3 regions of the Anoxybacillus sp. PDR2 genome follow, and region 2 is predicted to be linked to each of the others. Evidence: predicted binding sites of a transcription regulator. Region 2 holds the regulator's gene; each other region holds the start of a gene.
What was found. Region 2 encodes CtsR, which represses protease genes until heat stress. Its sites were predicted from a motif close to ATGGTCAATAAAGGTCAAACA; they were not measured.

Region 1 (11,013 bases), 750 kb from region 2:
GAGAGTTTTTGCCGATGGAAAAAATTCGCGAAGGCATAAAAAAATTGCAGCCGAGCGTTACAGAGGAAAGCGCACATGCGTTTCAAACCGCCATTTTAACGACCGATACAGTCATGAAGCAAGCCTGTTATCAAACGACGATTGAGGGGAAAACCGTGACAATCGGAGGGGCTGCCAAAGGATCAGGAATGATTCATCCTAATATGGCGACGATGCTCGCTTTTATTACAACAGATGCTAATATTTCCTCGCCCGTTTTGCAGGAGGCGCTTCGTTCCATTACTGATCTATCGTTTAATCAGATCACGGTCGATGGCGATACGTCTACAAATGATATGGTGGTCGTCATGGCGAGCGGCCTTGCTGAAACAACCGAATTAACGCCGCGACATCCAGAATGGAATAAATTTTACGATGCATTAAAGAAAACATGCGAGGATTTGGCGAAACAAATTGCCAAAGATGGAGAAGGAGCGACCAAGCTGATTGAGGTTCGCGTATCAGGGGCTGTGACGGATGACGATGCCAAGCGTATCGCCAAACAAATCGTCGGCTCTAATCTTGTCAAAACGGCGGTTTATGGAGCGGATGCCAATTGGGGAAGAATTATCGGCGCGATCGGTTACGCGGATGCAACCGTCAACCCTGACTGCGTCGATATTGCATTAGGGGATATTGTCATGCTAAAAGCAAGCGAACCCCAACCGTTTTCTGAAGAGGAAGCAACGGCTTATTTGCAAAATCATGAAATTATGATTCATGTTGACCTGCATCTTGGAAATGGTACAGGAGTCGCATGGGGATGCGATTTAACTTATGATTACGTGAAAATTAACGCAAGCTATCGCACGTGATGATGGGAGGAAGAGGAAAATGGAGGGAACGATTGTCATTAAATGCGGAGGAAGCGTTCTTAACGAATTATCTTCATCATTTTTTCAAAGCTTGCAAGCGTTGCATGCCCAAGGAAAAAATATTGTCATCGTTCATGGAGGAGGGCCGGAAATTGGGCAAATGTTAAAGCAGCTGGCGATTGAAAGCGAGTTTGTGAATGGATTGCGGAAAACGACAAAAGAAGGGTTGGATGTCGTTGAAATGGTCTTAGCCGGAAAAGTAAATAAACAGCTTGTTTCGCTGCTTTGGCAATACCATTTGCCTGGTGTCGGGGTGTCCGGCGTGGATGGCCGGTTGCTTGAAGCGGCTCCGCTTGATCTTGAACGGCTAGGGTATGTGGGAACTGTCACCCGCGTTAATGCATCATTTTTAGCCCATTTTCTTCGTGTTCGTTATATCCCGGTGATCGCGCCGATCGGATGCGATCAGAACGGACAAAAATATAACATTAACGCCGATACGGCCGCTGGTGCTATCGCCAAAGCATTGCGAGCCCAACAGCTCATTTTTGTGACCGATGTTCCAGGAGTGCTGCACAACGGTTCACTTGTGGAGTATGCAACAGCAGAAGAAATTGAAAAAATGATAGAGGACGGAATTATTTCAGGAGGGATGATCCCGAAGGTCAAAGCGGCGCTAAGCGCTTTGTCGGATTCTCTGCCTGAGGTGATGATTGTAAGCGGGAAGCACTCATTTTATTCAGAAGGAAAACTACATGGAACGAGCATTCAAAAGGAAGCGGGGGTTTGCTAATGGGAGCGTTATTTCCGACGTATAATCGTTGGGATCTATGTGTGGAATCGGCACAAGGAACGACAGTTGTCGCTACAGATGGCAAGCAATATTTAGATTTTGTGGCTGGAATTGCGGTTTGCAATTTAGGGCATCGTCCGCCACAAGTGCAAGAGGCATTGGAAGCTCAGCTAAATAAGGTGTGGCATACTTCTAATTTATTTACAAATCCATTGCAGGAAGAAGTGGCTCAGCTGCTTGCCGGGCATAGCTGCGGGGATTATGTGTTTTTCTGCAATAGCGGTGCGGAAGCAAATGAAGCGGCGTTAAAGCTGGCAAGAAAGTATACAGGACGGGCAAAAGTGATTTCTTTTCAGCAGTCGTTTCATGGCCGGACGTTTGCTACGATGTCGGCAACAGGACAAGAAAAAGTTCATAAGGGCTTTGGACCGCTTTTACCGGAGTTTGTTCACCTTCCGTTTAATGACATAGAGGTGCTGGAAAAGGAAATGAGTGAACGAGTGGCGGCTGTGATGCTGGAAATCGTGCAAGGCGAAGGCGGAGTAAGACAAATCAATGAATCATTTTTACAAAAAACTGTTCAGTTGTGTCGACAATATGGAGCATTGCTGATCGTTGATGAGGTGCAGACGGGAATTGGACGGACCGGGAAGGCGTTTGCCTATCAGCATTTTTCGATTGAACCAGATATTATTACGACAGCCAAGGGATTAGGAAGCGGCTTTCCGGTCGGAGCGATGATTGGCAAGGCCTTTTTGCGAGATGCGTTTACAGCGGGAACTCACGGCTCCACATTTGGCGGAAATCCGTTAGCAATGGCGGCGGCGAAAGCCACCTTGCAAGTGATTTTCCAAGATGATTTTTTACAAAGCGTAGCAGAAAAAGGACATTATTTCTTAGAGCAGCTTCGCACGGCTTTAGCCGGAGTCGGACATGTGCGAGAAGTGCGCGGCCTCGGCTTATTAATAGGAATCGAATGCGAGGCGGACGTGGCAAAGCTGATTCCGCTTATCCATGAAAAAGGATTGCTTGTACTGCCCGCTGGCGCGAATGTGATTCGTTTAGTGCCGCCGCTGATTGTAACGAAAGAAGAACTGGATAGGGCTGTTGCCATCTTGAAAGAAGTGTTGCTAAACGAATATGTGGCTATTTCCTAGGAGCGGAATTTTTTTTCATAGTGAATGCATAAAAATTCTCATTTTGTAATAAAAATTCGACAATGAGGTGTCTGCGATGAACGCTTGTTTGCATTTAGCAAATGGAAAGACATTTGCCGGAGTTCTTGAAGTGCCGGGAGAAAACGGGGAAATTCAAGGGGAAGTCGTCTTTTATACAGGAATGACCGGCTATCAGGAAGTGCTGACAGATCCTTCATATAAAAACCAAATCATTGTGTTCACGTATCCACTGATTGGCAATTATGGAATTAATGAAGCCGATTTCGAAAGTAAAAAACCGCATGTGCAGGCGGTGATTGTATATGAGGCAAGTCAGCAAGGATACCATTATGAAGCGAAATATAGTTTAAAAGAATACTTGCAGCAATGGAAGATTCCGCTATTAACCCATGTGGATACGCGGGCGCTGGTAAAAGAGATTCGCAATCAAGGAACGATGATGGGGTGGATTGCTCCAGGAGAATCGGAGATTGGCGCGCTCAAGGAAAATCGCTTTCCTGTTGCAAGTGTATCCACTGAGCAAATGTCCGTATATGGAAACGGCGATACGCATATTGTACTCGTCGATTTTGGCTATAAGAAATCGATAGTGCAATCTCTGGTAACACGAGGATGCCAAGTAACCGTCGTTCCTTATCATACGCCATTTTCCGCTATTGAAGCATTGCAGCCCGACGGGATCGTTTTATCCAATGGCCCCGGAGATCCGAAGCAACTGGCGGAATATTTGCCGAATATCCGAATGATGATTGACCATTATCCAACGCTTGCGATTTGTTTAGGACACCAGCTCGTCGCATTATCATACGGAGCCAACACAGAGAAGCTCCGCTTTGGACATCGCGGAGCCAACCAGCCCGTTTATGATTTGCAGAAGAAAAAGGTGTTCATGACTTCGCAAAACCATAGTTATGTGGTCAATAAAGAAAGTTTGGCCGCTACGCCGTTTGACATTCGCTTTATCAATGTGAACGACGATTCGGTAGAAGGAATGGTTCACCGATACAAACCGATTTTATCGGTTCAGTATCACCCGGAGGCACATCCCGGACCAAATGATACAGAACATATTTTTGCTGAATTTTTGCAAGCAGTGAACAAAGGAGAGAAAGTATATGCCTAAAGATCCATCACTTCAATCGATTTTAATCATCGGATCTGGACCGATTGTGATTGGTCAAGCGGCGGAGTTTGACTATTCTGGTACGCAAGCATGCATCGCTTTAAAGGAAGAAGGCTATCGCGTCATTCTAGTCAATAACAATCCGGCTACGATTATGACTGACGATGTTCATGCAGATGCTGTTTATTTTGAGCCATTGACAGTCGATAGCTTGGAGAGCATTATCGCGAAGGAACGGCCTGATGGCTTGTTGGCGACCTTTGGAGGACAGACGGGATTAAACTTAGCGTTTCAGCTCCATGAAGCAGGAGTTTTAACGAAATATGGCGTGAGATTGCTTGGAACACCGATTGAAGCGATCCAAAAAGGAGAGGATCGGGAAGCGTTCCGCCAGTTAATGTATGAGTTAAACGAGCCGGTGCCAGAAAGTGAAATTATTACGAATGTAGCGGATGCAGTTGCTTTTGCTGAAAAGATCGGCTTCCCGATCATTATCCGTCCAGCCTATACATTAGGGGGAAGCGGCGGAGGAATTGCGGAAACCATGGAGCAATTTGTATCCCTCGTTGAAAAGGGATTGGCGGAAAGTCCCATTACCCAATGTTTGGTGGAGCGCAGTGTGGCAGGATACAAAGAAATCGAATATGAAGTGATGCGCGACGATACCGATACTTGCATTACAGTTTGCAACATGGAAAACATCGATCCTGTCGGAGTTCATACGGGTGACTCCATTGTTGTGGCCCCATCCCAAACCTTAACGGATGAAGAATATCATATGCTGCGCTCATCGGCAGTAAAAATTATTTCAGCGCTCGGAATTATTGGCGGATGCAACATTCAATTCGCGCTCGATCCGTTTAGCAAAAATTATTATTTAATCGAGGTGAATCCGCGCGTCAGCCGTTCCTCCGCTTTGGCATCCAAAGCGACCGGATATCCGATTGCGCGCATTGCTGCCAAATTGGCTGTTGGCTATACATTAGCGGAATTGCTAAATCCTGTTACGAAAAATACATTTGCCAGCTTTGAACCAGCGCTTGATTATGTTGTTGTCAAATTTCCGCGTTTGCCATTTGACAAATTTCCAAGCGGCGACCGCCGCCTAGGAACGCAAATGAAAGCGACGGGGGAAGTGATGGCGATTGACCGCAATTTGGAGCGCGCCTTGCAAAAGGCTGTCCGTTCATTGGAGGGGGCTAATAACGGATTGTTTTTGCCGGAGATGTCCACCAAGACGAATGATGAATTAAAAGAGCTATTAATTCATCAAGATGATCGCCGATTTTTTGCAATTTTAGAATTGTTCAGACGAGGCGAAGAGATCGAAACGATCTATCAACTAACCAAAATCGACCGCTTTTTTTTAAATAGTTTTTATCAGCTTATTATGCTTGAGCAACAAGCGAAAGCCGCCCATTTTGCTCATATTGATGCCGCAATGCTTCGCTTATTGAAAGAAAAAGGATTTTCTGATGCTTTTTTAGCGAGTATTTGGAATGTAAAGGAAGCGGAAATTCGCCGCAAGCGGAAGCAGCTTGGCATTATTCCAGCTTATAAAATGGTAGATACGTGTGCAGCGGAATTCCACTCGGAAACGGATTACTATTACTCTACTTATTTTGGTGCGGATGAACGAAAAGCAAGCGATAAAGAAAAAGTTCTTATTATCGGAGCGGGGCCGATTCGAATCGGCCAAGGAATTGAGTTTGACTACAGCTCCGTTCATAGCGTCTATGCTCTTCAGAAAGAAGGATACGAAACCGTCTTGATTAACAATAATCCGGAAACCGTTAGCACCGATTTTGCAGTGGCGGATCGTCTTTATTTCGAACCGCTTGTGTTGGAAGATGTGCTTAATGTGATTGAGGCAGAACAAATTCAAAAAGTGGTTGTCCAATTCGGGGGACAGACAGCGATTAATCTAGTAAAAGAACTGGAAGAGGCAGGTGTGACCATTTTAGGCGCCTCATACGATGTCATTGACCAGCTGGAGGATCGTGATCGTTTTTATCAGCTTTTAGAGGAATTAGCGATTCCACACGTGCCTGGTGTAATAGCCGAAAATGAAAATGAGTTGGTGGAAAAAGCGGAAAAGATCGGTTATCCGGTGTTGCTTCGTCCGTCATATGTGATCGGCGGCAAAGGCATGTTTATTGTACAAAATGAACAGCAATTGTTGCAGCAAGCGGCCACTTTGACGTATCCCGTACTGATTGATGCGTATTTGGAAGGAAAAGAAGCCGAAGTCGATGTGGTAGCCGATGGAAAGAGCGTACTGATTCCAACCATTATTGAGCATGTTGAAAAAGCGGGCGTCCATTCAGGTGATAGCTATGCGTGGCTGCCAGCGCAAACGCTGTCAGAAGATGAAAAAGCCAAGATAAAAACATTTGCTGAAAAAATTGTGCAAAAGCTTCAATTCAAAGGTTTAATGAATATTCAATTTGTCATCGCAAATGGCGAGGTGTATGTGCTGGAAGTCAACCCTCGCGCGAGCCGAACGGTGCCGATTGTCAGCAAGACGACGGGAATTCCACTTGCGCAAATTGCGACAAAATTATTGCTTGGGAAATGCTTAGATGAGGTAAATGATTCTGTGACAAACAGCTTCAGCGATATGTCCTACATTGTTTTGAAATATCCCGTTTTTTCAATGCATAAGCTGCCTGGAGTCGATCCGCTTGTCGGGCCGGAAATGAAATCGACAGGCGAAGGAATTAGCATTGCTCATACAGCAGCGGAGGCAGCCGGCAAAGCGTTCCATTCTTATTTGACAAAAAAAGCAGATGCTTTCGAGGTTTATGTGGATGCAGAAATAGAGCAAATACAAGCGCTCGTAGAAGCAATGAAGAATAAGCGAATCAAGCTTGTGAGCCACATTCCATTTTCTGAATGGGTAAAGCGAAAAGAAGCATTAGCCTTTTTTAATTTCAAAAACGATCAACAAGCTGCGGAACAACGGATGCTTGCTTTGTCACGGCAGCTGCTGGCCTTTACGGAAGTGGAAACGTGCAAGCTGTTTTTGCAGGCGCTTGATTCTGACGATTTTTCCGTTCTTTCGATTCAGGAATGGCTTAAATTAAAAAAACAAACAGAGGAAGCGGTGATAGGATGAATGCGACAATCCATTCATTAAAAGGAAAGGATTTATTAACATTAATCGATTTTTCTTCTGAGGAGATCCATGATTTACTAACGTTAGCAAGTGAGTTGAAACAAAAGCAGCTGGCAGGTCAAGCCTATACACCATTAACAGGGAAAACATTGGCGATGATTTTCGAAAAGCCATCTACGCGGACGAGAGTATCCTTTGAAGTGGGGATGACACAGTTAGGCGGACATGCGCTTTATTTAAACAGCAATGATTTGCAAATTGGCCGCGGGGAAACCATTGCTGATACGGCAAGAGTATTATCGCAATATGTAGATGCGATTATGATTCGCACATTCGCCCATAGCAAAATCGAAGAGCTTGCACAGTACGCAACGGTACCCGTTATTAACGGATTGACAGATGACGATCATCCATGTCAAGCACTGGCTGATTTACTAACCATTTATGAAACGAAAAAACAGCTAAAGGGACTGAAGCTAGTATATGTCGGAGATGGCAATAATGTTGCCCATGGATTAATGATCGCCGCTGCCAAAGTAGGGATGGATTGTACGATTGCATGCCCGGTAGGCTATGAACCGAAAGAACAATATGTCGAGGCTGCAATCGAAGTAGCCAAACAAACAGGATCACAAATTGTCGTGACCCATTCTCCACAAGAAGCGGTGAAACATGCTGATGTCATTTATACGGATGTATGGACGAGCATGGGACAAGAACAGGAAAGCCAGCAGCGGCTGGCAGTGTTCCAGCCGTTTCAAGTCAACGAACAGCTAGTGAAGCAGGCTAAGCCAGATTATATGTTTTTGCATTGTTTGCCTGCTCATCGCGACGAAGAAGTGACAGCTGGCGTCATTGACAGCGACCATTCTTATGTATTTGAGCAAGCAGGAAATCGTCTCCATGTCCAAAAAGCCATTTTGCTATCGTTATTATCATGCTGAAAAACACCGGAGGTTACTCCGGTGTTTTTTTGCAAATCATTCCACGATTTGCATGAGTGAATGATAAAAAGAGGGGAGATGATAAGCGTGTACGCTGCTTGAAGGAGGGGATGAGCATGGGCCAAAGACGTCATTTTGGACCAGGGGACAAAGCGCCCAACAATGGTGTATATATTGAAATCGGAGAAACAGGAGATAACGTGAAAAATCCTAAAAAAGTGAAGCTCAAAGCGGGAGATACATTCCCAGAAACGTCCAATCATAATCGCCATTGGACTTATATGCGCAAACCATAACGATCGATGCAGCCGTTGATATGGTAGACAAAGCAGATTTTTTCTTTGTCTACCATTATTTTGAGGCGTTACTCATTTCAGTTGTTTCCACTTCAAAATGTCTTAAAAACGCTGGGCAGAGAAAGAAGAGAACCGAACGAAGACGTTACCGTGCAGACGAACGAGACGCTGTGACGCAGGATAATAGACTGAGCCATTCTCACCGTGGGAATGGCTTTTCCTGTGGGACAAGGGTATAATATATATAAAGGTCAAAAAAAGTCAAAAGACAGGTGAATGTCATGGATATGAACAAGCTAACAGAAAAGATGCAGGAGGCGCTGATCTCTGCTCAATCCATCGCCAAAACGTATCATCATCAAATGATGGATATCGATCATCTTTTGCTGGCGTTGTTGGAGCAGGAAGAAGGGCTGGCCAAACGCATGCTCTCTCTTCTACATATCAATATTAACAAAATGGCTGTAGATCTCCGTTCATTTTTAAAAAGAAAACCTGAAGTGATGGGGGCGGAAGAAATTGTCTACATGGCGCCTCGTTTGGAACGGTTGCTCACCAACGCTGAACAGGAAGCAAAACAGATGAAGGATGAGTATACCTCTGTAGAACATTTGCTTTTGGCGTTAACCAATGAAAAAAATGAGATCGGGCAGCTGCTGCAAAAGTACGAATTAAATCGTTCGAGACTTTTACACGTATTAAAAGAAATAAGGGGGAATCAGCGCGTGACAAGTGCAAATCCAGAAGCTACATATGAGGTATTAAAAAAATATGGCCGCGATTTAGTGGAAGAGGCGCGCGCCGGAAAAATTGACCCTGTCATCGGCCGCGACAGTGAAATTCGCCGTGTGATCCGCATTTTATCGCGTAAAACCAAAAATAATCCAGTGCTTATTGGCGAACCGGGAGTGGGAAAAACAGCGATTGTCGAAGGGCTTGCTCAACGGATTGTTCGGAAGGACGTACCGGAAGGCTTAAAAGATAAAATCATTTTTGCTTTAGATATGAGCTCTTTAATCGCAGGAGCGAAATTTCGCGGGGAATTTGAAGAGCGCTTAAAAGCTGTATTAAATGAAATAAAAAAAAGCGAAGGAAAGATCATTTTATTTATTGACGAGTTGCATACGATTGTCGGTGCTGGAAAAGCCGAGGGGGCTATTGATGCAGGAAACATGTTAAAGCCGATGCTCGCTCGCGGGGAATTGCGCTGCATTGGCGCTACCACTTTGGATGAATATCGACAATATATCGAAAAGGACCCGGCTTTAGAGCGACGGTTTCAGCAGGTGCTTGTGGAAGAGCCGAGCGTGGAAGATACGATTTCTATCTTGCGTGGTTTAAAGGAACGGTTTGAGATTCATCACGGCGTGAATATTCATGACCGCGCGCTCGTTACCGCTGCGGTATTATCAGATCGCTATATTTCTGAACGTTTTCTTCCTGATAAAGCCATTGATCTTGTTGATGAAGCGTGCGCCATGATTCGCACAGAAATTGATTCAATGCCATCAGAATTAGATGAGGTGATGCGTCGTGTGATGCAGCTTGAGATTGAAGAAGCAGCGTTGCGCAAGGAAGAGGATGAAGCGAGCCGGGAACGTCTGGAAGCTCTCAAACAGGAGCTGGCCAATTTAAAAGAAAAAGCCAATAGCATGAAAGCGAAATGGCAACAGGAAAAAGAAGCGATTCAGCAAATACGCGGTGTTCGTGAGGAACTGGAAAGAGCAAAACGAGAGCTAGAAGAGGCTGAAAATGCTTATGATTTAAATAAAGCAGCTGAGCTGCGCCATGGACGCATTCCGGAACTGGAAAAGCAATTAAAGCAACTTGAACAAGATGCGAGCCGAACAGAAAAAGAAGGGCGGCTTTTGCGGGAAGAGGTGACGGAAGAAGAAATTGCCGAAATTGTTTCAAGATGGACCGGCATCCCGTTAACGAAGCTAGTAGAGGGGGAACGGGAAAAGCTGTTGCGCTTGCAGGAGCTATTGCATCAACGCGTCATCGGTCAAGACGAAGCGGTAGAGTTGGTGGCAGATGCCGTGTTGCGGGCGCGCGCCGGTATTAAAGATCCGCGCCGACCGATTGGATCCTTTCTATTTCTAGGGCCGACAGGGGTAGGGAAAACGGAGCTGGCCAAAGCGTTGGCGCAAGCGCTTTTTGATAGCGAAGAACAGATGGTTCGGATTGATATGTCGGAGTACATGGAAAAGCACGCGGTATCGCGGCTGATTGGCGCGCCTCCCGGATATGTCGGTTATGAAGAAGGCGGACAGCTGACAGAAGCGGTGCGTCGCAAGCCGTATTCGGTTATTTTGCTTGATGAAGTGGAAAAAGCGCATCCGGAAGTGTTTAATATTTTATTACAAGCGCTTGACGACGGCCGCATTACGGACTCACAAGGAAGAACGGTGGACTTTAAAAATACCGTCATTATTTTAACATCGAATATCGGTTCACACACACTACTGGAAGCAGGGCAAGAAAATGGCGAAATTGGCGAAGAAGCTCGCAGTCAAGTGATGCAGCAATTGCGAATGCACTTCCGGCCGGAATTTTTAAATCGCATTGATGATATCGTTCTATTTAAGCCGCTGACGATAAAAGAGTTAAAGGGAATTGTGGACAAGTTTGCGGGAGAACTGGGCACACGCCTTGCGAATCGCCATATTTCTGTAACGCTGTCGGAGCGTGCGAAAGAGTATATCGC
Region 2 (11,013 bases):
AAGGGCCATCGCTCAACGGATAAAAGCTACCCCGGGGATAACAGGCTTATCTCCCCCAAGAGTCCACATCGACGGGGAGGTTTGGCACCTCGATGTCGGCTCATCGCATCCTGGGGCTGTAGTCGGTCCCAAGGGTTGGGCTGTTCGCCCATTAAAGCGGTACGCGAGCTGGGTTCAGAACGTCGTGAGACAGTTCGGTCCCTATCCGTCGCGGGCGCAGGAAATTTGAGAGGAGCTGTCCTTAGTACGAGAGGACCGGGATGGACGCACCGCTGGTGTACCAGTTGTCCTGCCAAGGGCACCGCTGGGTAGCTATGTGCGGAAGGGATAAGCGCTGAAAGCATCTAAGCGTGAAGCCCCCCTCAAGATGAGATTTCCCATTGCATAAGCAAGTAAGATCCCTCGAAGATGACGAGGTAGATAGGTCCGAGGTGGAAGCGTGGCGACACGTGCAGCTGACGGATACTAATCGATCGAGGACTTAACCAATACGAAAAGGGGAGCAAGCTCGCTTGCATCCATAGGGCGTTCAAGCTTCTGACGGACAAGTCAGGAGACTGGGACAGAAGAAGCGGAAACGACCGTAGGATGCAGCTTGCGGAACTAGACAATACGAAAAGGGGAGCTAGACACCAAGAAAAGCACCGCCTATCCTTTCTTTTCTGATCTGTTATCTAGTTTTGAAGGAACCATCCTTCGAATAGTCTAGTGACGATGGCGGAGAGGTCACACCCGTTCCCATCCCGAACACGGAAGTTAAGCTCTCCAGCGCCGATGGTAGTTGGGGCTAACGCCCCTGCAAGAGTAGGACGTTGCTAGGCTGTATATAAAAAGCATGTTTCATAATGAAACATGCTTTTTTGTTTAATATATTGAAACCATCTGTAAATGCTTTACACTACTAATGATGGTGTTGCTAAATAAAAATATACTATTGACCATGCAACGGATGGCGATAACCTCCATAACTCATGCTGATCCTTGTCCTTTCATTTTGAGCTGATGGCCTATTCGTTCAATGTTGGTATGCAAGCCCCATAACTGTTTTCCAAATGTCACCTTCAACAACCCTGGAGTCATATTCGTTCTTTTGATTTCGAGGTGACCCAAAAACACTCCTATGTTCTCGGCGGGCGATAGTTTGAACCTTCTTGCTGTCATAGGCGGCATCTCCTAAAGCAAACCGAATGTTCCAGTCTTTGAGAGCTCAAAAAACCTCTGGTAAGCATATGGGAGACCACGATTTCGTCTGCGGTGATACCTGTATAAAGTTGATAGCCCTTAAACAAGTGATAAGAGTGGGCATCATCCTTCCCCTCATTTGAGAATCATAGGGGCTGCTTCGGAGTGCCATATTGTCAATCCACACAGCTGAAGGCTGCTTGACACTTAAATGCATAAGCAGTTGAGCATGAGATTCCGGAAACTCTTGCTCTTGAAACCATTGTTTTGTACGAGAAAGCGTCGAAACATACAGAACGCTGTTAGTCCACAAAGGCGGCGACAATAATCAAACCACTGAAGGACTCACATCAACTCTCGCAACGAATCGAGCGCAAAATACGTTTTTAAAAATAAGCACCTGAGTAATGCCTTTTTAAAATCGGCGGCCTCTCTGTTGTATACGGCGTGCCAAACAAAGAAAGCCGATGGATCTATTGGAAGAATGCATCAAAAGAGATTTCATCTCCTACATGCATGTTCTTTAATCAAATTAGAACGCATAATGTCCACTCTTTGGAGCTTATTGGTCGCTGTATAGGATTTTCAAGGGAGTGAGTGGGTTTTATATGTCTTTATGCATTTATGATGCGCTTTGCGACATATTCACAATAAAATTGTACATTTCGTTTTTTCGATACGATTGGTTTTCACTGATTAAAATTTGAACCTCTATTCACCCCATATCATATCCTCGAGCATATTAAACGTTAAATCATGTGAATGACCACGTCAAACTCCTTGGTTCCTGTGCTTCTCTCTCATTCAAAAACAGCTTAATTGACATATTCTACGGATTGAATATGCTTTGCTGCACATGCGAAAACTCTAAAAAAGTGCTGGTGTCTGTTTCCATCGTTGAATGGTTTACTGCTTCAAAGATGGATCTTTGAGCATGTGTCATGTTGAGATATGTCCTTGCTTCATAATTATAACTTTTTTCTTGATATAAAGGATTTTTAGCATATGTTATCGAATTAATTCATACTGCTTTTGTTTTAAATTCGGAAAATCGGCAATCATATGATTATCTGCTCTTGTTTGTTGCATTTTTTTTATATCTGCTATATAGTAAAATTAAGGTCAAATATAGTCAAAGTCAACTACCTAAGCAAGGAGGGGTAGGGTGAGAAACATTTCTGATATTATCGAACAATATTTAAAGCAAGTTTTAAATATGAGTGAACAAGAAATTGTTGAGATTAAACGAAGTGAAATCGCCGATAAATTTCAGTGCGTTCCTTCACAGATTAATTATGTCATTAATACACGCTTTACTTTGGAACGAGGCTATATTGTAGAAAGCAAGCGCGGCGGTGGAGGCTATATTCGAATTATAAAAGTGAAAACAAAAAATGAATCGCAATTAATTGATCAGCTATTATCTTTAATTCGTCATCATGTCAGTCAATCGAGTGCAGAGGATATTATTCGCCGACTTGTTGAAGAAAAAGTCATTTCTGAACGAGAGGCAAATATTATGCTGAGCGTAATGGATCGATCTGTTTTATATATTGACTTGCCTCAAAGAGATGAGTTGAGAGCTAGAATGTTAAAAGCCATGTTAATGTCTTTGAAGTATAAATAGAAAGAGGTGAGATCTTTGATATGTCAAGAATGTAAGCAGAGACCGGCCACGATGCATTTTACGAAAATTATCAATGGTGAAAAGACAGAATTTCATCTTTGCGAACACTGTGCTCAAGAGCACGGGGACGTTTTTATGTTTCATGGAAATGCAGGATTTTCTCTGCAAAATTTATTGGCAGGTCTATTAAATTTTGAAGCTCCTACAAAGGGAGCCAAGCAAAATGCATTTCAAAGCATTGAAATTTTGCAATGTGAACGCTGCAACATGACATATAACCAATTCGCCAAAATTGGCCGTTTTGGTTGCTCTCATTGCTATCATACATTCGCTAAACAGCTGCAGCCGATATTGAAACGGCTTCATAGTGGCAATACTACTCATGCAGGGAAAATTCCAAGACGAATCGGTGGCAGTATTTATATTCGTAAACAAATCGCTCATTTAAAACAAAAACTGCAAGAGCTTATTGCCAGAGAAGAGTTTGAAAAAGCAGCTGAAGTTCGCGATCAAATTCGTTTGCTTGAATCACGTGTAAGTAAACATGGGGAGGAGGGCTGATTGTGTCGCTTGAGAAGTTTTTGAATACAGCAGTAAGCTCTTGGATGAACCAAGAAGGTCCGGACTCAGACATTGTATTGAGCAGTCGGATTCGGCTTGCAAGGAATATTGTAGATTACCAGTTTCCCACTGTTTTTGGCAACGAAGAAGCCCAGCATATCGTACAGCAATTTGAACAGACATTTGCACGCCAATCACATCCTGTAGTTGGTAGATTTGAGCTTTTAAAAATGAATGAGCTCCAAACGATCGAAAAAAGGGTATTGGTTGAAAAACATTTAATTAGTCCACATTTAGCGGAAGATTGCCCATTCGGAGCATGCTTGCTGTCGGAAAATGAAGAGGTAAGCATTATGATTAACGAGGAGGACCATATTCGTATTCAATGTTTATTTCCAGGACTGCAACTGACAGAAGCTTTAGAGATGGCCAATGCGCTGGATGATTGGATTGAAATGCATGTCAATTACGCATTTGATGAAAAGAAAGGTTATTTAACAAGCTGTCCTACAAATGTAGGAACAGGATTAAGAGCATCGGTAATGATGCATTTACCGGCTCTGACTCTAACACAGCAAATGAACCAAATCATTCCAGCCATTAGCCAACTAGGATTAGTGGTAAGAGGAACGTATGGAGAAGGAAGTGAGGCCTTAGGGAATATATTCCAAATATCAAATCAAATTACGCTTGGCAAATCAGAAGAAGATATTGTGGAGGATTTAAAAAGTGTTGTTCAACAATTAATTGCTCAGGAAAGAATGGCAAGAGAGGCATTAGTCAAAACTTTAAACATACAATTAGAAGACAGAGTCTTTCGCTCCTATGGCATCTTGACCAATTGCCGTGTTATCGAATCGAAGGAAGCGGCCCAATGTTTATCGGATGTACGTTTGGGAATTGATTTAGGGTATATTAAAAACATTTCTCGGAGCATTCTAAATGAGCTGATGATTTTAATGCAGCCGGGATTCTTGCAGCAATATGCTGGCGGAGCATTAAGACCTAATGAACGGGATGTTCTTCGAGCTACTTTGATTCGAGAACGTTTAAAAATGGAAGAACGAAAAGCAATGGAGGGTGATGAAAATGATGTTCGGTAGATTCACAGAACGGGCGCAAAAAGTGTTGGCTTTAGCTCAAGAAGAAGCGGTACGTCTTGGTCACAATAACATTGGCACGGAGCATATTTTGCTTGGATTGATTCGCGAGGGGGAAGGGATTGCCGCTAAAGCTTTAATTGCTTTGGGGTTAGGACCAGAAAAGATTCAGAAGGAAGTAGAGGCATTGATTGGTCGAGGACATGAGGTGTCGCAAACGATTCATTATACGCCACGTGCCAAAAAAGTGATTGAGCTTTCTATGGATGAAGCCAGAAAGCTTGGACATTCGTATGTAGGTACAGAGCATATTTTGCTTGGCTTAATTCGTGAAGGAGAGGGAGTCGCCGCTCGTGTTCTCAATAATTTAGGAGTAAGCTTGAATAAAGCACGTCAACAAGTGTTACAACTATTGGGAAGCAATGAGTCTGTTTCCGGACACCAAGGCAGTGCTTCCCATGTGAGTACACCGACGTTAGACAGTCTTGCTCGCGATTTAACAGCCATTGCTCGCGAAGGCAGCTTAGATCCTGTCATTGGAAGAAGTAAAGAGATTCAACGTGTAATTGAAGTATTAAGCCGACGCACGAAAAACAACCCGGTATTAATCGGTGAACCCGGTGTAGGTAAAACAGCGATTGCAGAAGGATTGGCGCAGCAAATTGTCAATAATGAAGTTCCTGAAACGTTACGAGACAAGCGAGTCATGACGTTAGACATGGGGACAGTTGTTGCCGGAACCAAATATCGCGGTGAATTTGAAGACCGCTTGAAAAAAGTTATGGATGAAATTCGTCAAGCAGGAAATATTATTTTATTTATTGATGAGCTGCATACGCTCATCGGCGCAGGGGGAGCGGAAGGAGCTATTGATGCTTCAAACATTTTAAAACCTTCATTAGCTCGTGGTGAATTGCAGTGTATCGGTGCTACAACGTTAGATGAATACCGGAAATATATAGAGAAGGATGCTGCGCTAGAACGTCGTTTCCAGCCAATTTATGTTGATGAACCGACTGTTGAAGAGTCCATTCAAATTTTAAAAGGGTTACGTGACCGATATGAAGCGCATCATCGTGTCTCGATTTCTGATGAAGCAATTATTCAAGCAGTGAAGCTATCAGATCGATATATTACAGATCGCTTTCTCCCAGATAAAGCCATTGATTTAATTGATGAGGCATGCTCAAAAGTGCGTCTTCGTTCTTTTACCGCTCCTCCTAATTTAAAAGAGTTGGAACAAAAGTTAGAAGAGGTTCGTAAAGAAAAAGACGCTGCTGTTCAGAGTCAGGAATTTGAAAAAGCTGCTTCATTGCGCGATACGGAACAACGTTTGCGTGAGGAATTAGAAGAAACAAAACGCGCTTGGAAAGAAAAGCAAGGTCAGGAAAATTCGGAAGTAACAGTAGAGGATATTGCTTTGGTTGTATCTAGCTGGACAGGAATACCTGTATCGAAATTGGCGCAAACAGAAACAGAACGGTTGTTAAAGCTTGAAGAAATTTTGCATTCGCGAGTGATTGGACAGGAAGAAGCAGTGAAAGCAGTGGCGAAGGCGGTCCGACGCGCCCGTGCAGGATTAAAGGATCCAAAGCGTCCAATCGGTTCATTTATCTTCCTTGGACCAACTGGGGTAGGAAAAACAGAGTTAGCACGAGCACTGGCAGAAGCGATGTTTGGAGATGAGGATGCGTTGATTCGCATCGATATGTCCGAGTATATGGAGAAGCATTCTACTTCTCGACTTGTTGGTTCTCCTCCTGGATATGTCGGATATGAAGAAGGAGGACAATTGACAGAAAAAGTTCGCCGTAAACCATACTCGGTCGTTTTATTGGATGAGATGGAAAAAGCACATCCAGATGTATTTAATATTCTTCTGCAGGTATTAGAAGACGGACGTTTAACAGATTCAAAAGGAAGAACGGTTGATTTCCGCAATACGATTGTGATTATGACATCCAATGTGGGAGCTGATGCCCTGAAACGAAATAAGTATGTAGGCTTTAATGTTCAAGATGAAAGCCAGAAATATAAAGACATGAAGGGTAAAGTCATGGATGAATTGAAAAAAGCGTTCCGTCCAGAGTTTTTGAATCGTATTGACGAAATTATTGTATTCCACTCATTAGAAAAACAACATTTAGCAAAAATTGTTCATCTTATGGCCGATCAGCTTGTAAAACGTTTAACAGAGCAAGATATTGAATTAGAATTGACGGAAGAAACGATTGCAAAAATTGCTGAAGAAGGACATGACCCAGAATATGGTGCTCGTCCATTGCGCCGAGCTTTACAAAAACACATTGAAGACCGCTTATCTGAAGAGCTGTTGAAAGGAACGATCACAAAAGGGCAAAAAGTCATTGTAGATGTCAAAGACGGAGAATTTGTAGTTTTATCAGAACAAACCGTTCAGTAAAAGGTGGCAGCAAGGTATGCGGCAGAAGTAGATTGGCGCATACCTTCTTTTTGCATTTGCGAATAGAGAGGAATTAGCTGTTATGAAAAAGAAAACGAAATTTGTATGTCAAGAATGCGGATATGAATCAGCCAAATGGATGGGAAAGTGTCCAGGTTGTCAGACGTGGAACTCTATGATTGAGGAAATTGAGAAAGGAAAACCAGCAGCAAGGGGAGTATTTGTTCATACTGCTCCTTCTTCTATATCCAAGCCAGTGTCGATTACAACCGTAGCAACAGCACAGGAGCCAAGAATGGTAACGGATCTTGCGGAGTTTAATCGCGTGTTAGGTGGCGGAATCGTTAAAGGTTCTCTCGTTCTTATCGGCGGTGATCCTGGTATCGGAAAATCAACCATTCTTTTGCAGGTGTCTGCACAATTGGCGTTGAATCAATATAAGGTGCTATATATTTCCGGGGAAGAATCAGTCAAGCAAACGAAGCTGCGTGCTGACCGTTTGGGCATTTCCGCTAATGAGCTGTATGTATTATCAGAAACAGACTTGGAATATATTCATCAAGCGATTGAAGAAATTCAACCTGACTTTGTAGTAATTGATTCCATTCAAACGATCTATCGAGCCGAGATTACATCAGCTCCCGGCAGCGTTTCTCAAGTCAGGGAGTGTACAGGGGAATTGATGCGAATCGCTAAAACAAAAGGAATTGCGATTTTTATTGTCGGCCATGTAACAAAGGAAGGCTCCATTGCTGGACCGAGAATTTTAGAGCATATGGTAGATACAGTTTTGTATTTTGAAGGTGAGCGCCATCATACGTACCGAATTTTACGAGCAGTGAAGAATCGATTTGGATCGACTAATGAGATTGGTATTTTTGAAATGAGAGAAACGGGGCTGCTAGAGGTTGAAAACCCTTCAGAGGTATTCTTGGAAGAACGATCAAGCGGAGTGGCAGGATCAACGGTAGTAGCGTCAATGGAGGGCACAAGACCCGTGCTCGTGGAAATTCAAGCGTTAATTTCCCCAACAAGCTTTGGCAATCCAAGAAGAATGGCGACGGGAATTGACCATAACCGCGTATCATTGCTGATGGCTGTACTAGAAAAAAGAGTTGGGTTGCTTCTGCAAAACCAAGACGCTTATTTAAAAGTAGCCGGGGGAGTCAAATTAGATGAACCAGCTATTGATTTAGCCATCGCTGTAAGCATTGCTTCCAGCTTTCGCGATCTGCCGACGAATCCATCAGATGTCATCATCGGAGAGGTGGGGCTGACAGGAGAAGTACGTCGAGTCTCTCGTATCGAGCAGCGAGTTCAAGAAGCAGTAAAGCTTGGATTTCATCGTATTATTATTCCAAAAAATAATTTGGGAGGATGGCTGGCGCCAAAAGGAGTGGAAATTATCGGGGTGTCTCATGTCGCTGAAGCGTTGGAATACACGTTAGGAGACAGAAAATCTGTATGAATAAACGTTACAAACATGTATCAAATTTTTAAAAAAGATTAAAAACTGTGTTATCATTGGTTTCAAACATTGGAAACTGTTTATAATGTAGTTGAGGAGGTGAAAGTATGATGTTAAAGAGAGTAGTCCAATTATTTTTCTTAGTCGTCGGAGGGACCTTAGGAATTATTTTTCTTCCGAATATATTTCGACTGCTGAATATCCATCATCTTTCATTTTTTAACAATCCATATATGCTGGCGATTTTGGGAGCACTTATTTTCTTTATCATGACTTTTTGGCTAGTTGATTATGTAGTGGGTTTAATTCACTGGATTGAAGAATCTCTGGTAAAAGCACCTGTCACAGATATTTTGTTTGGAAGCTTAGGGTTAATTTTTGGATTGTTTGTTGCATTTTTAGTGGTGATGCCGCTTAAAGCATTTCAATTTCAAGTCGTTAATACCGTGCTGCCAGTTTTTTTAACGATTTTGCTTGGCTATTTAGGGTTTCAGGTAGGATTTAAGAAACGCCATGAGTTGATGAATTTATTTTCCATTTCTAGTCGCATGTCTAAGAAAAAAGGAACAGAAGAAGAAAGCGACAAGCAAAAAAACAGTACTTTAAAAATTCTTGATACAAGCGTGATTATTGACGGACGAATTGCTGATATTTGCCAAACAGGATTTTTAGAGGGAACGATTGTTATTCCTCGTTTTGTTCTAGAAGAATTACAGCATATTGCTGATTCCTCAGATGTACTGAAGCGAAATCGCGGCCGCCGCGGGCTTGATATTTTGAATCGCATTCAAAAAGAATTGGAAATGAAAGTAGAGATTTATGAAGGCGATTTTGATGACATTCAGGAAGTGGACAGCAAGCTAGTGAAATTAGCGAAATTAACATCAGGAGTGGTCGTGACGAACGATTTCAATTTAAATAAAGTCTGTGAACTGCAAAATGTGAGAGTCCTGAATATAAACGACTTGGCCAATGCAGTTAAACCGGTTGTTTTACCGGGAGAAGAATTGAATGTACAAGTCATTAAGGATGGAAAAGAGCATAACCAGGGCGTTGCCTATTTAGATGACGGAACGATGATTGTTGTCGAAGATGGCAGAGATTATATAGGCAAACGGGTTGACGTCTTAGTCACTAGTGTGTTACAAACTTCAGCAGGGAGAATGATTTTTGCGAAGCTCAAGCTTCTCCAAAAGGCATTATAAGTGTAGACTAGGAGAATAAGTCATATGTTATATCAAGTAGTCATTCCGGCAGCAGGACAGGGAAAGCGAATGAAGGCTGGCATGAACAAACTGCTTATTGAATTGCAGCATCAGCCTGTCATTATACACACGTTAAAGGTGTTTGAACAAGATGACGATTGTCGCGGAATTATTATGGTAGTAAACGAAACGGAAAGACCGCTGTTTGTTGAGCTACTGAAAAAGTTCGGGATCAAAAAAGTGATCTCGATCGTCAGTGGTGGCATCGAACGGCAACATAGCGTCTACAATGGGTTGCAGGCAGTTAAAGAAGGTGAGATTGTCCTCATTCATGATGGTGCCCGCCCGTTTATTAGGCTAGAAAAAATACACGAATTAGTGAAGGAAGCGCAAGAGCATGGTGCGGCAATTCCCGCTGTACCTATGAAAGACACCGTTAAAAAAGTTAGGAATGGAATGGCTGAGGAAACGGTGGAGCGCTCTAGCTTGTGGGCTGTACAGACTCCACAAGCTTTTCGTGTTTCCCTTGTTTTAGAAGCGCATAAACGGGCACAGGAAGAAGGGTATATCGGAACAGATGATGCCAGTCTTGTTGAACGGATGGGAAAAAAAGTGAAAATTGTGGAGGGAGATTATCGAAATATTAAATTAACAACGCCAGATGACTTACTATTTGCGGAAGCGATTTTATCATTAAAGGAAGCAAGGTGAATATATGTTTCGGATAGGGCAAGGATTTGACGTTCATCAATTAGTAACAGGCCGCCCTTTAATAATTGGCGGTGTTTGCATTCCTTATGAAAAAGGATTGCTTGGTCACTCAGATGCAGATGTGTTGTTGCATGCTGTGGCAGACGCGTGCTTAGGAGCCATTGGTGCTGGCGATATTGGGACGCATTTTCCAGATACGGATCAACAATATAAAGATGCCGACTCCGCGCGATTGCTACAGCAAGTTTGGAACCTCGTTAAGAAAGAGGGGTATAAGCTTGCCAATCTAGACTGTACCATTATTGCACAAAAACCGAAAATGGCTCCTTATATTGAACAAATGATAGAGAGAATGGCTGAGTTATTAGAAGCGGAGCGCTCTCAAGTAAATGTGAAGGCGACGACGACAGAAAAACTTGGATTTACTGGGCGTGAAGAAGGCATTGCTGCTCAAGCGGTTGTTTTATTGCAAAGGCAATAATGGCTTAACTTTGTGGTGGTATAATGTTAAAATAACGATACACAGTTAAATGTTGATGGAGGTCTTAACATGTCACAAGAGGTAAGAGTGCGTTATGCGCCGAGTCCGACTGGCCATTTACATATCGGAGGAGCGCGCACAGCTCTATTTAATTATTTGTTTGCTCGCCACCATAATGGGAAATTTATTGTGCGAATCGAAGACACTGATATCGAACGGAATGTGCCCGGCGGAGAGCAGTCTCAATTGGAGAATT
Region 3 (11,013 bases), 1.0 Mb from region 2:
CCCGGCTTTTGCTTGCAAATATTGCTCCAATCCTCGCCTGCGCAGCACACAAGCTGGACATTCTCCGCATCCATCAGCCATGATCCCGTTATAGCATGTGAGTGTTTTGGTTTGTACGAATTCCAACGCTCCTAATTCATCAGCAAGCTGCCATGTTTCTGCTTTATTAAGCCACATAAGCGGCGTATGAATAACAAATTGGTAATCCATCGCCAAATTTAATGTCACGTTAAGTGATTTGATAAAAACATCTCGGCAATCTGGATATCCGCTAAAATCCGTTTCACACACACCCGTTACTAAGTGACGCGCGCCTTTTTGTTTGGCGAGCACGGCCGCGAACGACAAAAATAATAAATTCCGGCCATCAACAAAAGTAGAGGGAAGCTCTCCTTCTTGATGTTCAATCGCCATATCGCTTCGCGTCAGCGCGTTCGGCGCCAATTGGTTCAACAAAGACATATTAAGCACCGTATGCTGGATACCAAGATCCCGTGCAATGTCAGAAGCGACTTCAATTTCCAGGCGATGCCGCTGATGATAATCAAAGGTAACCGCCTCTACTTCAGCAAACTGCCGTAAGGCCCAAAACAGGCAAGTTGTACTGTCTTGCCCCCCGCTAAATACAACGACAGCTTTTTCCTTCTTCATTTCGTTTCGCTCTCCTTTCTTTATTTCAAGAAGAAAGAGCATTCTAAAACAAAAAAGCCATACCCCCTAAGGATATAGCCTTCCCTAGTTTTTTATAGAGGGTTGTTCTAGAACCTCTCCCGCACCGATACGACATTCGGGCGGATTTCTTCTATCCATCATTTTTTCCTTTCATACTATACCACATTTCTTTATTTTTCACTAGCTTTAGATTTAAACAACTTGGCTATTGACACATAGATCCATAAAAATGGAATATAGGCCATCAACACATAAAAACCAACGGTTGAGACTAAATTGCTAAATTGATCGATCTGAGCCCGCTTAGTGAAAAAAAACGAGGAAATAAATAGCAAAAGTAAAATAATCGGCAATGAGATGCGTTGCTTTAACGAAATAATTTGTTTTAATCCGCGTGTGACCGACCAAACAGCTAAGCAAATAATCGGAAAAATAACCATGACATAAGTTGAAATGACAATATACTCCATCCGTTCAATAAATGGAATTTCCGGGATTTTTGCTAGTGTCAATGTTGGCCATATAATATGCCGAATTTGCTCTTCATTATAAAAAACGATAGCAATACAAACCACTATTAAATAAAGAAAGGTGGTGAATGCGTTGCCCCATTGCGCCCATTTATGTGATTGAGGAGCATTTTTTACAAACGAATAATACATCAGGATCATTTCAAAGCCGAGATAATCAAGCGTCGACGCTTTGGCCCCCTTGATCACCTCAAGCACAGAATGGTCAAAGATCGGCAAAAAATTGCGATAATGAGCATATTCAAGCGGAAATACTAGCATAGGAACAATGATAAGAAGAGGGATCATAACTCCCCAAAAGCATAAGCCGACTACAACTCTGAATCCACCGGAAACCGTATAATACGTTAGCACTAAAATGATGAGACAGAACTGCCATGCTCCCATCAACGGAAATACCCACACCTGAATAATTTCCGTATAGATCCGCATCACAATTAAAGCGAACGAAAAAAAGTAAACGAGCAGGACTACATTTACCATATTTCCGATCCATTTGCCAAAGTATTGTACATTCACTTGAATGACATCTTTATTCTCCCCGGCCGATTTAAAAATTTTATAAATCATCCATATCAAAATATGAATGATCGTTCCAGCGATGATGACGCTCATCCATCCGTCATGTCCCGTCTCTTCATTGAGAAGATTGGGAAGGCTCAAAATTCCTACTCCTATTTGCGAGCAATGAATCGTAAAAAATACAAAAAACGGAGAAATATGAAAGCGTTCATGCTCTGTCTGCTGCATGACACTCCCCCTTTCCAATGCAATCACTCACCAATGCCTGTTTGAACAATGTCAACTTTTACATGCGGGCGAATTTGCAAGTGTCGATATTGCTTATAAAAGGCTTCTTCATCCCAATGTCTCGTCTTGCTCCGCACAAAATCACCAATTCCGAGCGGATCGACACCTTTCTTTTGGAAAAATGAAAGCAAATTCGTAATATCTTGGTTAAGCTTCTTTTCCATCTGCTCGCTCACCTTCTGGAAGGAACGCTGTCCAGAAAGGTCAAGCCACATTGGATAATCGCGAATAGAGGCACGAATGCGAAGATGAATATCGATCACTGGAGAGCTGCCTTTTTTCAGTGAATAATGACTATGGGCAAACAAATTTTCTAATAAAACTCGCCCCTTTTTTTCATTTTGTGAAATTGGCAGCTGATAAACACCGTTTTTGGTTTCATCCAATAACAGCTTAACAAGAAACGATTTCCGTAAATCAATTCTCCCAACATAATGGCCATATTTGAATAAAGCCAGCCCCTCCAGCTTTACGGTATCTCCCTTTTTTTCTAAATAGGGCAAAAATGGATCGCGTCCTTTGCCGAAGTAATTGTATAAAAAAATGTGCAAATTCGTCTTCGGCAAATTCATTTCACGAATATTTTGTTCAATGAGATTGGATAAATAGAGCGTATCGCTCAATGTCGTTTCAGCGGTGATGCGCAGCAGTTCTTCCGCATCGCCTTTGGAGACCGCCAGCTGCAAATGACTCCCCACCTTGTTGTTCCTTGCTAAGCTATGAACGATTTCGGCAATGCCTTGCTTAGCAAACTGTTGTCCAAAAAGCACAAGCCGTATTTGCCCTTCTTCAATCGGCAAGGCTGATTTCGACGAAAGCCGCGGAATTAAATCATACGTCGTCGATGATTCCGTCGTTAAAATGTCCGGCTTCGTCATCGGTCCTTGCTTAAATGTCGGATAGATGGCTGTCCCTGTGTATTTGCCATTTTTCACATCATACCCCATCGCATGAATAATTTGAATTTGGTCAACGATGCGGGAGCTTTTACATCCAGAAAGCACTAAGAGAGCGACCAACATGAAATAGAGAGCTCGTTTCATCAGCATCTCCTCTTCTACTCATCAATATCTTTTTTCTTCTTCGCTTTTTTTGGATCATATCTCCATAATGTCAAAGGCCGTAAATAACTTGGACGTTTTACGGTCAAATGATAAGGAGAACGAATAAAGCTGTCTGCAAAATCTTTAACCCGAAACGGATATAGAGGAACGAGATAAGGACTTCCGAACGACTGTAGCTTGCCTAAATGAATCAGAAGCAAACAGGCGGCGAAAACAATGCCGATTCCTCCCCAGCAGGCAGCAAATAAAATAATCGGAAACCGAATAAACCGAATCGTATTCGACATTTTATAAATTGGCGTCGTGAACGAAGCAAGGGCGCCTAATGCGACGATAATCAGCAAAATATTACTTGTAAGCGCCGCTTCCACGGACGCCTGCCCAATGACAATACCGCCGACAATCCCCAGGGTCTGGGCTACTTTTGTAGGCAGGCGCGCCCCAGCTTCACGCAAAAGCTCAATCGTAATTTCCAGAAACAACACTTCTAATATCGGCGGAAAAGGAACGTTGGAACGAGAAAAAATAATCGGACCCAGTAGATCCTTCGGAAGCATTTCATAATGATAGGTTAAAACCGCCACATAAATGGGGGATGCCAAAATAGAAAACATGACTCCGATCATTCGAATCAAGCGAAAAAATGAACCAAGAAGCCACGGCAAATAATAATCTTCCGGAGAGGTAAAAAAATCAAATAACGTCGAAGGCCCTGTGATGACATATGGAGAGCCATCGGAAAAAATCGCAACCCTTCCTTCAATTAACGCATATACGATTTTGTCCACCCGTTCACTTGATACAAATGAAGGAAAAGGAGATGAAGAATTGTCTGATAATACTTGTTCAAATAGCGATGTGTCAAACATAATATCAAACTCGATTTCACTTACTCTCTGCACGACAGTCTGTAATGTTTGTTCATTAACAATTCCATCAATATAAGCAATAACGACTTTCGTTTGTGACATCGAACCGATCGTTAATTCCCGAAAGACAAGATGAGGAGTCACAATTTGGCGGCGCAATAAATGTAAATTAGTTCCAATATTCTCGACAAATCCTACTTTTGGACCGACCACGCTAAACTCATTTTCCGAATCATTATTTGGCCGTAATCCTAGATTTTCGCTGGCCAAATTAACAAGGGCGCAGTGGTCCGCGACTCCTTTCAGCTGAATCATCGCAAATCCCTTTAGCAGCTTTGCTTCAATCATCTCAACATCTGCCGTCACCTCGATTCGCTGTACAGGGATAATTTGCTGCAAGTCTTCGAGAGCAAGAGAAGCATAAGACGATAAATCCCGCTGCAACCGGCAAATCACCTGCTGTTGCAAGAGCTTTGGATCAATCAATGAATCAAAATAAGAAATGCAAAAATGATATCCGTTTGTCTGGAATTCAACCGTAGCAAAGTCGCTCGATTGCTTAAAAATTTGCAATAATTGCGGCAGCGTTTTTACTTGTTGCTGCTTACCGTTTTTAAACATAAATGAAAAAATAGACATGGTCATCCCCTCAAGCCTTCATTAATCAAACAAGCATTTATTTGCTAGTCTCCCTTGATTTTGTTGTTTTATGCATAGACATCCTTTTTCCTAGGTTGATAAATCTAAATTTTCAGTATATATTGAAAGAAATAAGAACGGAGGGGGACATAATGAATCGACTATTCAAAAAGAAAGAGGCACAAGATGCACTGAAAAAAGTTGTTCAAGTGTCTGAACAAATTCGGCAAAAAATAGACAAAACCAAGCCTCTTGAACAGCAAATGGATCGCATTCGCTCATTTCTTGATGAACAGCTGCAGCATGATGAATATTTTGTTATCGTTGATGAAAGAGGCTATGCCATTGTCCACACGAATCGGCTGCGCGAAGGCCGAACGTTTTCTGATGAAGTTGGTCAAAAAGCTGCTCAAACAACCGAACCGCTTCTGCAAGCGTACAAGCGTGATACCGGTGAGCTGCTCATCGATGCAAGTTGCCCTCTATACATAGACAGCACAGGCAAGCGATTAAATTTGCGAATGGGCAGATTATCTTATCAGCCTACTTTGCAAATTCAATTAGCATGTCTATCGGCCATTCCGGCCACCATCAGCTTTTTTATCGCTCAACTGCTCTCTTTATCGCCATTATTCATTTGTAGCTTAACGATCGTAATCAGCCTTATTCTCCATACCTTCCTTTATCGAGCGATCATCAAAGAATGCCGCCACTGGTACTATGTCACTCGCACCGTTTCGTCAGGAAATCTTGACGCGCAAGTACAGACAGTTCAAAAACGAACGATATTTCATCAAATTGGGTATGAGCTTAACAAAATGATTCTAGGTATGCGCACGATTTTAGCAGAATTAGCCAAAGCTACCCAAACCGTAAGCAAAGTAGGCGAGCAGCAAACAAATGAAACGAGACGCCTTTCAGAGTCGTTTGACGAAATTGCCGCTGCGATGGAAACATTCCGCGAAGGGGCAAAGCAGCAAACCGCATCAGTAGAACATGCCAATCAATTTGTCACTAAAATGCTTGAAGAAGTATGGGATATGCAAAAAGAGTTTGAAAGCGTTGTTAACCATGCGAGAGAAGTAACGGAATCGATGCTCCAAGGAAGCCGCTTGCTTGAATTGACAAAAGAGCAAATGGATGGGATGCAGCATGATATGCAAGAGACGGCTTCGCTCATCTACTCCGCTTCTCAAGAAGCCAATCAAGCCGTGGGAATTGTTTCGGCCATTACAGCGATTGCCAAGCAAACAAATTTGCTTGCGCTAAATGCTTCGATTGAAGCATCAAGAGCTGGAGAAGCTGGAAAAGGATTTGCCATTGTCGCTCAAGAAGTCAGAAAGCTGGCGGAAAACACTAACACCTTTTCCGCACAAATTTTATCTTCGTTGCAAGAAATGAGGCATTTGCTGGATCGTGCAGTGGAAGCGGTTCAGCAAAACGGGCAAACCGCTGCCACCACTATGCATTCCTTTTTAAAAACAAATGAAGCGATGAAATCATTTTTGCAAGTTTTTTCACAAATGAATGACCTGCTGCTGCGTAGCCGAAATCATGTGGAGCAGATTACGAACCATGGTGATGAATTAAAACAAACGATCGAAGAAGTGCATAGCATTGCTAAAGATTTTACCAATATGGTTCATGAAACAACTTCAGGATTGGAACAGCAAACCATTGCCATTCATGAACTGGCCAAGGATGCCGCTGTTTTATCCACCTCTGTTCAACAGCTGCAACAAATCGTCACCCGCTTCCAGCATTCCTAGTTTATACTAACCGTTTGTCGAACGCTTCACGGCTAAAAACGCCCATTATCTGAGCTGAGCGAATCGCACAAATGCCCTATCTTTTTTAAAACCAAAAGGCTTGGCTGCACCGCCAAGCCTTTCATTTTTTTGAAAAGCAGATTTTTGCCGCATCCTATTTTGACGTCTGAGGAATTTTGCGAAACAAAAGCAAAACAAGAAACAAAAGACTGATATATCCAAACAAAGGATATAAGAATGAGAGCAAAGATCCGTAGCGAAATGAACTGATCGTATACAAAATCAAAAACAAAATCGCCAAAAACAACGTCGAGGAGAATGCCTGAAACTGTCGCTGCAGCCCAAATACTCCACCAATGATGGACGTAAAAATCTCGCCATAAATAATGAATAAATACAACCAATAAAAATACGTAAAAAACGTGCGAACAATTTCAGCCATAGGAATTTCATAACGCAATACATGCGGAAAAGACAGCAAAACAAAGTGGCTGCTCAATAAAATGCTCGTTAGCAATATCCCGCCAAGCAACGCTCCCCACTTGACCACTCGATCGTCCTCTGCTTCAGAGGCGAGCGGAACAAGAACCGGCTGCGCCATCGCTAAATTAAAGGCCGCATAGGAAAGAGGCGAGAAAAAAGCACTCCAAGAGGAAGGAGAGGAGCTAGAAGGACCGCACCATTCTCCCCCAAGCAGTAATTTCCCTAAAAGCACAAAGCTAAATAGGATCATCATCGGAACAACGAACACATTCACGGCAAATAAGCCTTTTGCATCATAAAGCATCACGGCAAACACAAGAACGATCGTCGCCAGCATCCCTAGAGGCTTCGGCAATCCGAGCTGCTCCTCAAATAACGCTCCTGCTCCTGATAGCATCACAGAAGTCACGCCAACAATCATGATCGTCATAATGAACGTAACGAATGTGCTGGCCGTTTTGCCAAACAAATAATCATTCAATTGCTTGTACGAGGAAGCCCGGAGCGCTCTCGCCATCATCATCATCCGCATTCCTAGCCATGCAAACAGCCAACCGCTAATCAAAACTCCCATCGTTCCAATTTTTCCGTATTGTGTAAAAAAAGCAATAATCTCTTTTCCTGTCGCAAATCCCGCTCCAACGACAGTTCCTACGTATACAGCAGCAATCTGCCAAGCTGCCAGCCATCTTTTAATCATTTTCTTCCCCCTGTCTCTCTTTTCCCTAAAGCTTATCGTGGCAATCCATTATTTATTGAAAATACAAGCTCACGAGGCTGAGCACCGAGCTTTTCTCCCCTCTCCTCAATCAAAGCTTCGAGCCCAGCAATCCAGCCGTTAGCCATCGCCCTAAACGCTATCTCCATTTCGATTGCAGGCTGCTTATAAGCAATGGCAGAACAGTGTGGAATGAGCCGTGGATTTGGTTTGATCAGTTCGCTAATATGTTTGGTTATATATATGAAAAAAAGGACAAAGAAAGACGAAAAGAAAATAGAAAAAAGGAAGCCTTTGGGGCTTCCTTTCTATTGAACCATCACTTGCTTTACTTGATGTTCATGCAATTCGTTCGTTTCGACATGCACTTTAACTGAAAACGTTCCCTTTTCTTTAAATACCGTTTTTGCCTGGTACTTTCCACTGCCTTGTTCATTCGCATCGATAAACTCATGCTTCATCTGGTCCTTCCAGATTTCAAAACGAACTTTTGCCGCCGTAAGTGGCTGGCCATTATACGCAATATCGGCTACAATTGGTTCCTCCTTGTTGACTGTAAACATCTGTGGATGCAACGTTACAGCCACACCAGCAGCATCGTCATGGTGCGAATGGTCAGAACCGCTTTCTTCATGCTTCGATGCGGAACCAGCATTGTCACCTACAATCACATCTGTTTTGGGCATATTATGCATATTGCGAGCTGTAACATGGGCTACAACGGAATATGTCCCTGCCTCGGTAAATGTTTTTTCAATAGCGTATTTTCCATTTCCTTTGCTCTTGGCTGAAATCATTTCATGCTGGTCGTTTCCCTGCTTCCAAATTTCGAACTTCACCTCATCCGCGTCGTTCACTTTTTCCTTTCCATATGTAACAATACAAGCGATTTCTGTTTTTTTCTGAAGCTCAATTGGCGACTTCACATCTATTTTTACATCTAAAATGGCAGGTTCATCAGCCGATTGATCTTTCGTTTGGCCACATGCCGAGATCAATAACACCACCATCATGGCAAGCATCAAGCGAATATAAACTTTCATCTTCACGTTCCCCCTCTTTCTTCTCTCATTGTCCACTATATCACACCTCTTTCTAGCTACAAATCATTGTTCACATTTTTTTCAAAAACATTTCACCAATCGCACAAAAAATTTATAAAAACCTCTTGAAAGTCAAAAAAGGTCAAATTATAATAAAGTTAAAGTCAAATATAGTCAAAGTCAAAAAAGGAGGTTATGCCTCATGCTTTGCCAATTATGTCAGCAACATAAAGCAACCGTATTCGTTCAGATGCAAATTAATCATGAAAAAAAGCAGTTGCAGCTTTGTCATGAGTGCTATACAAAACAAAAACAAGAATTGACCATTCCAATGAATTTTGAATTCGGAACATTTCCGTCCATTCCGCTAGATTCGTTCTTTTCAGGAAATCTGGCGGCCGATTCAGCATTCTCTTCTTCGGCAAATCCAATACCAATGACGCCATCGCACAGAGGCGGCGGCTTTTTAGATCAATTTGGTCGCAATTTAACCCAGTTAGCAAAGGCCGGATTGATCGATCCAGTCATTGGCCGCGACCAAGAAATTGAACGAGTCATTGAAATTTTGAACCGGCGCAATAAAAACAATCCTGTGCTGATTGGAGAGCCGGGTGTCGGAAAAACAGCGATCGTCGAAGGATTAGCCTTAAAAATTGCGGAAGGACGCGTTCCAGAAAAACTGTTAAACAAAGAAGTATATTTGCTTGATGTCGCTTCTCTCGTAGCCAATACTGGCATTCGCGGGCAATTTGAGGAGCGAATGAAGCAGCTCATTGCCGAGTTGCAACGGCGAAAAAATATTATTCTTTTTATCGATGAGATTCATTTGCTAGTCGGAGCCGGCTCTGCTGAAGGCTCCATGGATGCAGGCAATATTCTGAAGCCGGCTCTTGCCCGCGGCGAACTTCAAGTTGTTGGAGCAACGACATTAAAAGAATATCGACAAATTGAAAAAGATGCTGCTCTTGAACGTCGCTTCCAGCCTGTTATTGTTCATGAGCCAACAGTGGACGAAGCCATCCATATTTTAAAAGGAATCCAAGAAAAATATGAACAATTCCATCGCGTAAAATATACGGATGAAGCGATTCAAGCGTGTGCAGCTTTATCGCACCGCTACATTCAAGACCGCTTTTTGCCGGATAAAGCCATTGATTTATTAGATGAGGCTGGCTCAAAAGCCAATTTACGCATTGCTGCAACAGATGAAAAAAATATTCAACAACGATTGGCCTTTTTAGCGAAGGAAAAAGAAAAAGCAGCGGCGGAAGAAAATTATGAACGCGCCGCTCAATTGCGGGCTGAAGAGCTCCGATTAGAAAAACAGCTGCAAAACCAGCAAGCTGATGAAACACCGATTGTTGATGTTGCTGATATTCAGCAATTAATCGAAGAAAAAACGGGCATCCCTGTCGGCAAGCTCCAAGCTGATGAAAAAACAAAAATGAAGCAGTTGGAAGAAAACTTAGCGAAAAAGATCATTGGACAAGAAGAAGCGGTGAAAAAAGTGGCTAAAGCGATCCGCCGCAGCCGGGCTGGACTAAAAGCGAAAAACCGGCCAATTGGCTCCTTCCTCTTCGTCGGCCCAACAGGAGTCGGTAAAACAGAGCTGACAAAGACGCTGGCAGAGGAGCTATTTGGTTCAAAAGACGCCATGATTCGTTTAGATATGAGCGAATATATGGAAAAGCATTCTGTATCGAAATTAATCGGTTCACCTCCTGGCTACGTTGGACACGAAGAAGCGGGACAGCTAACAGAAAAGGTGCGCCGCAATCCTTATAGCATGATCTTGCTTGATGAAATTGAAAAAGCCCATCCTGATGTGCAACACATCTTTTTGCAAATCTTAGAGGACGGGCGTTTAACAGATAGCCAAGGCCGCACAGTTAGCTTCAAGGATACCGTTATTATTATGACAAGCAACGCCGGTGTTACCGATAAAAAAATTACAGTCGGCTTTGAAAAAGAAAATCGCGTTGGCCAAACAAGCATTCTCGACTCTCTAAGCGCGTACTTCAAACCGGAGTTTTTAAATCGCTTGGATGCCATTATTGAATTTAAAGCGCTGCAAAAAGAGCACATGCTACAAATTGTTGAGTTAATGCTTGCTGAGCTGCAAACAACCTTAAAAGATGAGGGCATTCAGCTTGAAGTATCGCAGGAAGCGAAGGAAAAGCTTGCTGAAATCGGCTACCATCCTTCATTCGGAGCTCGTCCGTTACGCCGGGCCATTCAAGAGCATATCGAAGATCAAGTGGCTGACTTACTTCTTGATCAGGATGAAGTGAAAAAAATTCAAATTACAGTTGAAAACGAGCGCATCGTCGCCCGATCAATAAATTAAAGAAGAGGCTGGCTCAAAAGATCACAAATATGATCTTTTACGAGACAGCCTCTTTCATATACCAACCTT

Region 1: clpB (ATP-dependent chaperone ClpB) is a predicted target of CtsR. The motif match lies at 8,554-8,574, and genes of this name have one in related genera.
Region 3: GRQ40_RS05560 (ATP-dependent Clp protease ATP-binding subunit) is a predicted target of CtsR. The motif match lies at 8,726-8,746, and genes of this name have one in related genera.

What each region holds. Positions count from the first base shown of each region.
Region 1 is NZ_CP047158.1:855,205-866,217, forward strand. Features, by position in the region: gene argJ (bifunctional ornithine acetyltransferase/N-acetylglutamate synthase) at 1-854, shown strand, start outside; gene argB (acetylglutamate kinase) at 874-1,647, shown strand; gene GRQ40_RS04155 (acetylornithine transaminase) at 1,647-2,804, shown strand; gene GRQ40_RS04160 (carbamoyl phosphate synthase small subunit) at 2,881-3,948, shown strand; gene GRQ40_RS04165 (carbamoyl-phosphate synthase (glutamine-hydrolyzing) large subunit) at 3,941-7,066, shown strand; gene argF (ornithine carbamoyltransferase) at 7,063-8,010, shown strand; gene GRQ40_RS04175 (YjzC family protein) at 8,127-8,306, shown strand; gene clpB (ATP-dependent chaperone ClpB) at 8,588-11,013, shown strand, end outside.
Region 2 is NZ_CP047158.1:103,230-114,242, forward strand. Features, by position in the region: rRNA gene GRQ40_RS00540 (23S ribosomal RNA) at 1-489, shown strand, start outside; rRNA gene rrf (5S ribosomal RNA) at 705-821, shown strand; gene GRQ40_RS00550 (CtsR family transcriptional regulator) at 2,348-2,809, shown strand; gene GRQ40_RS00555 (protein-arginine kinase activator protein McsA) at 2,825-3,370, shown strand; gene GRQ40_RS00560 (protein-arginine kinase McsB) at 3,373-4,473, shown strand; gene clpC (ATP-dependent protease ATP-binding subunit ClpC) at 4,460-6,892, shown strand; gene radA (DNA repair protein RadA) at 6,975-8,360, shown strand; gene GRQ40_RS00575 (PIN/TRAM domain-containing protein) at 8,471-9,565, shown strand; gene ispD (2-C-methyl-D-erythritol 4-phosphate cytidylyltransferase) at 9,590-10,276, shown strand; gene ispF (2-C-methyl-D-erythritol 2,4-cyclodiphosphate synthase) at 10,281-10,757, shown strand; gene gltX (glutamate--tRNA ligase) at 10,827-11,013, shown strand, end outside.
Region 3 is NZ_CP047158.1:1,149,798-1,160,810, reverse strand. Features, by position in the region: gene queC (7-cyano-7-deazaguanine synthase QueC) at 1-651, opposite strand, end outside; PreQ1 riboswitch class I at 730-774, opposite strand; gene GRQ40_RS05590 (GerAB/ArcD/ProY family transporter) at 843-1,952, opposite strand; gene GRQ40_RS05585 (Ger(x)C family spore germination protein) at 1,976-3,055, opposite strand; gene GRQ40_RS05580 (spore germination protein) at 3,070-4,584, opposite strand; gene GRQ40_RS05575 (methyl-accepting chemotaxis protein) at 4,737-6,353, shown strand; gene GRQ40_RS05570 (YkvI family membrane protein) at 6,508-7,536, opposite strand; gene GRQ40_RS05565 (FixH family protein) at 7,863-8,597, opposite strand; gene GRQ40_RS05560 (ATP-dependent Clp protease ATP-binding subunit) at 8,800-10,944, shown strand.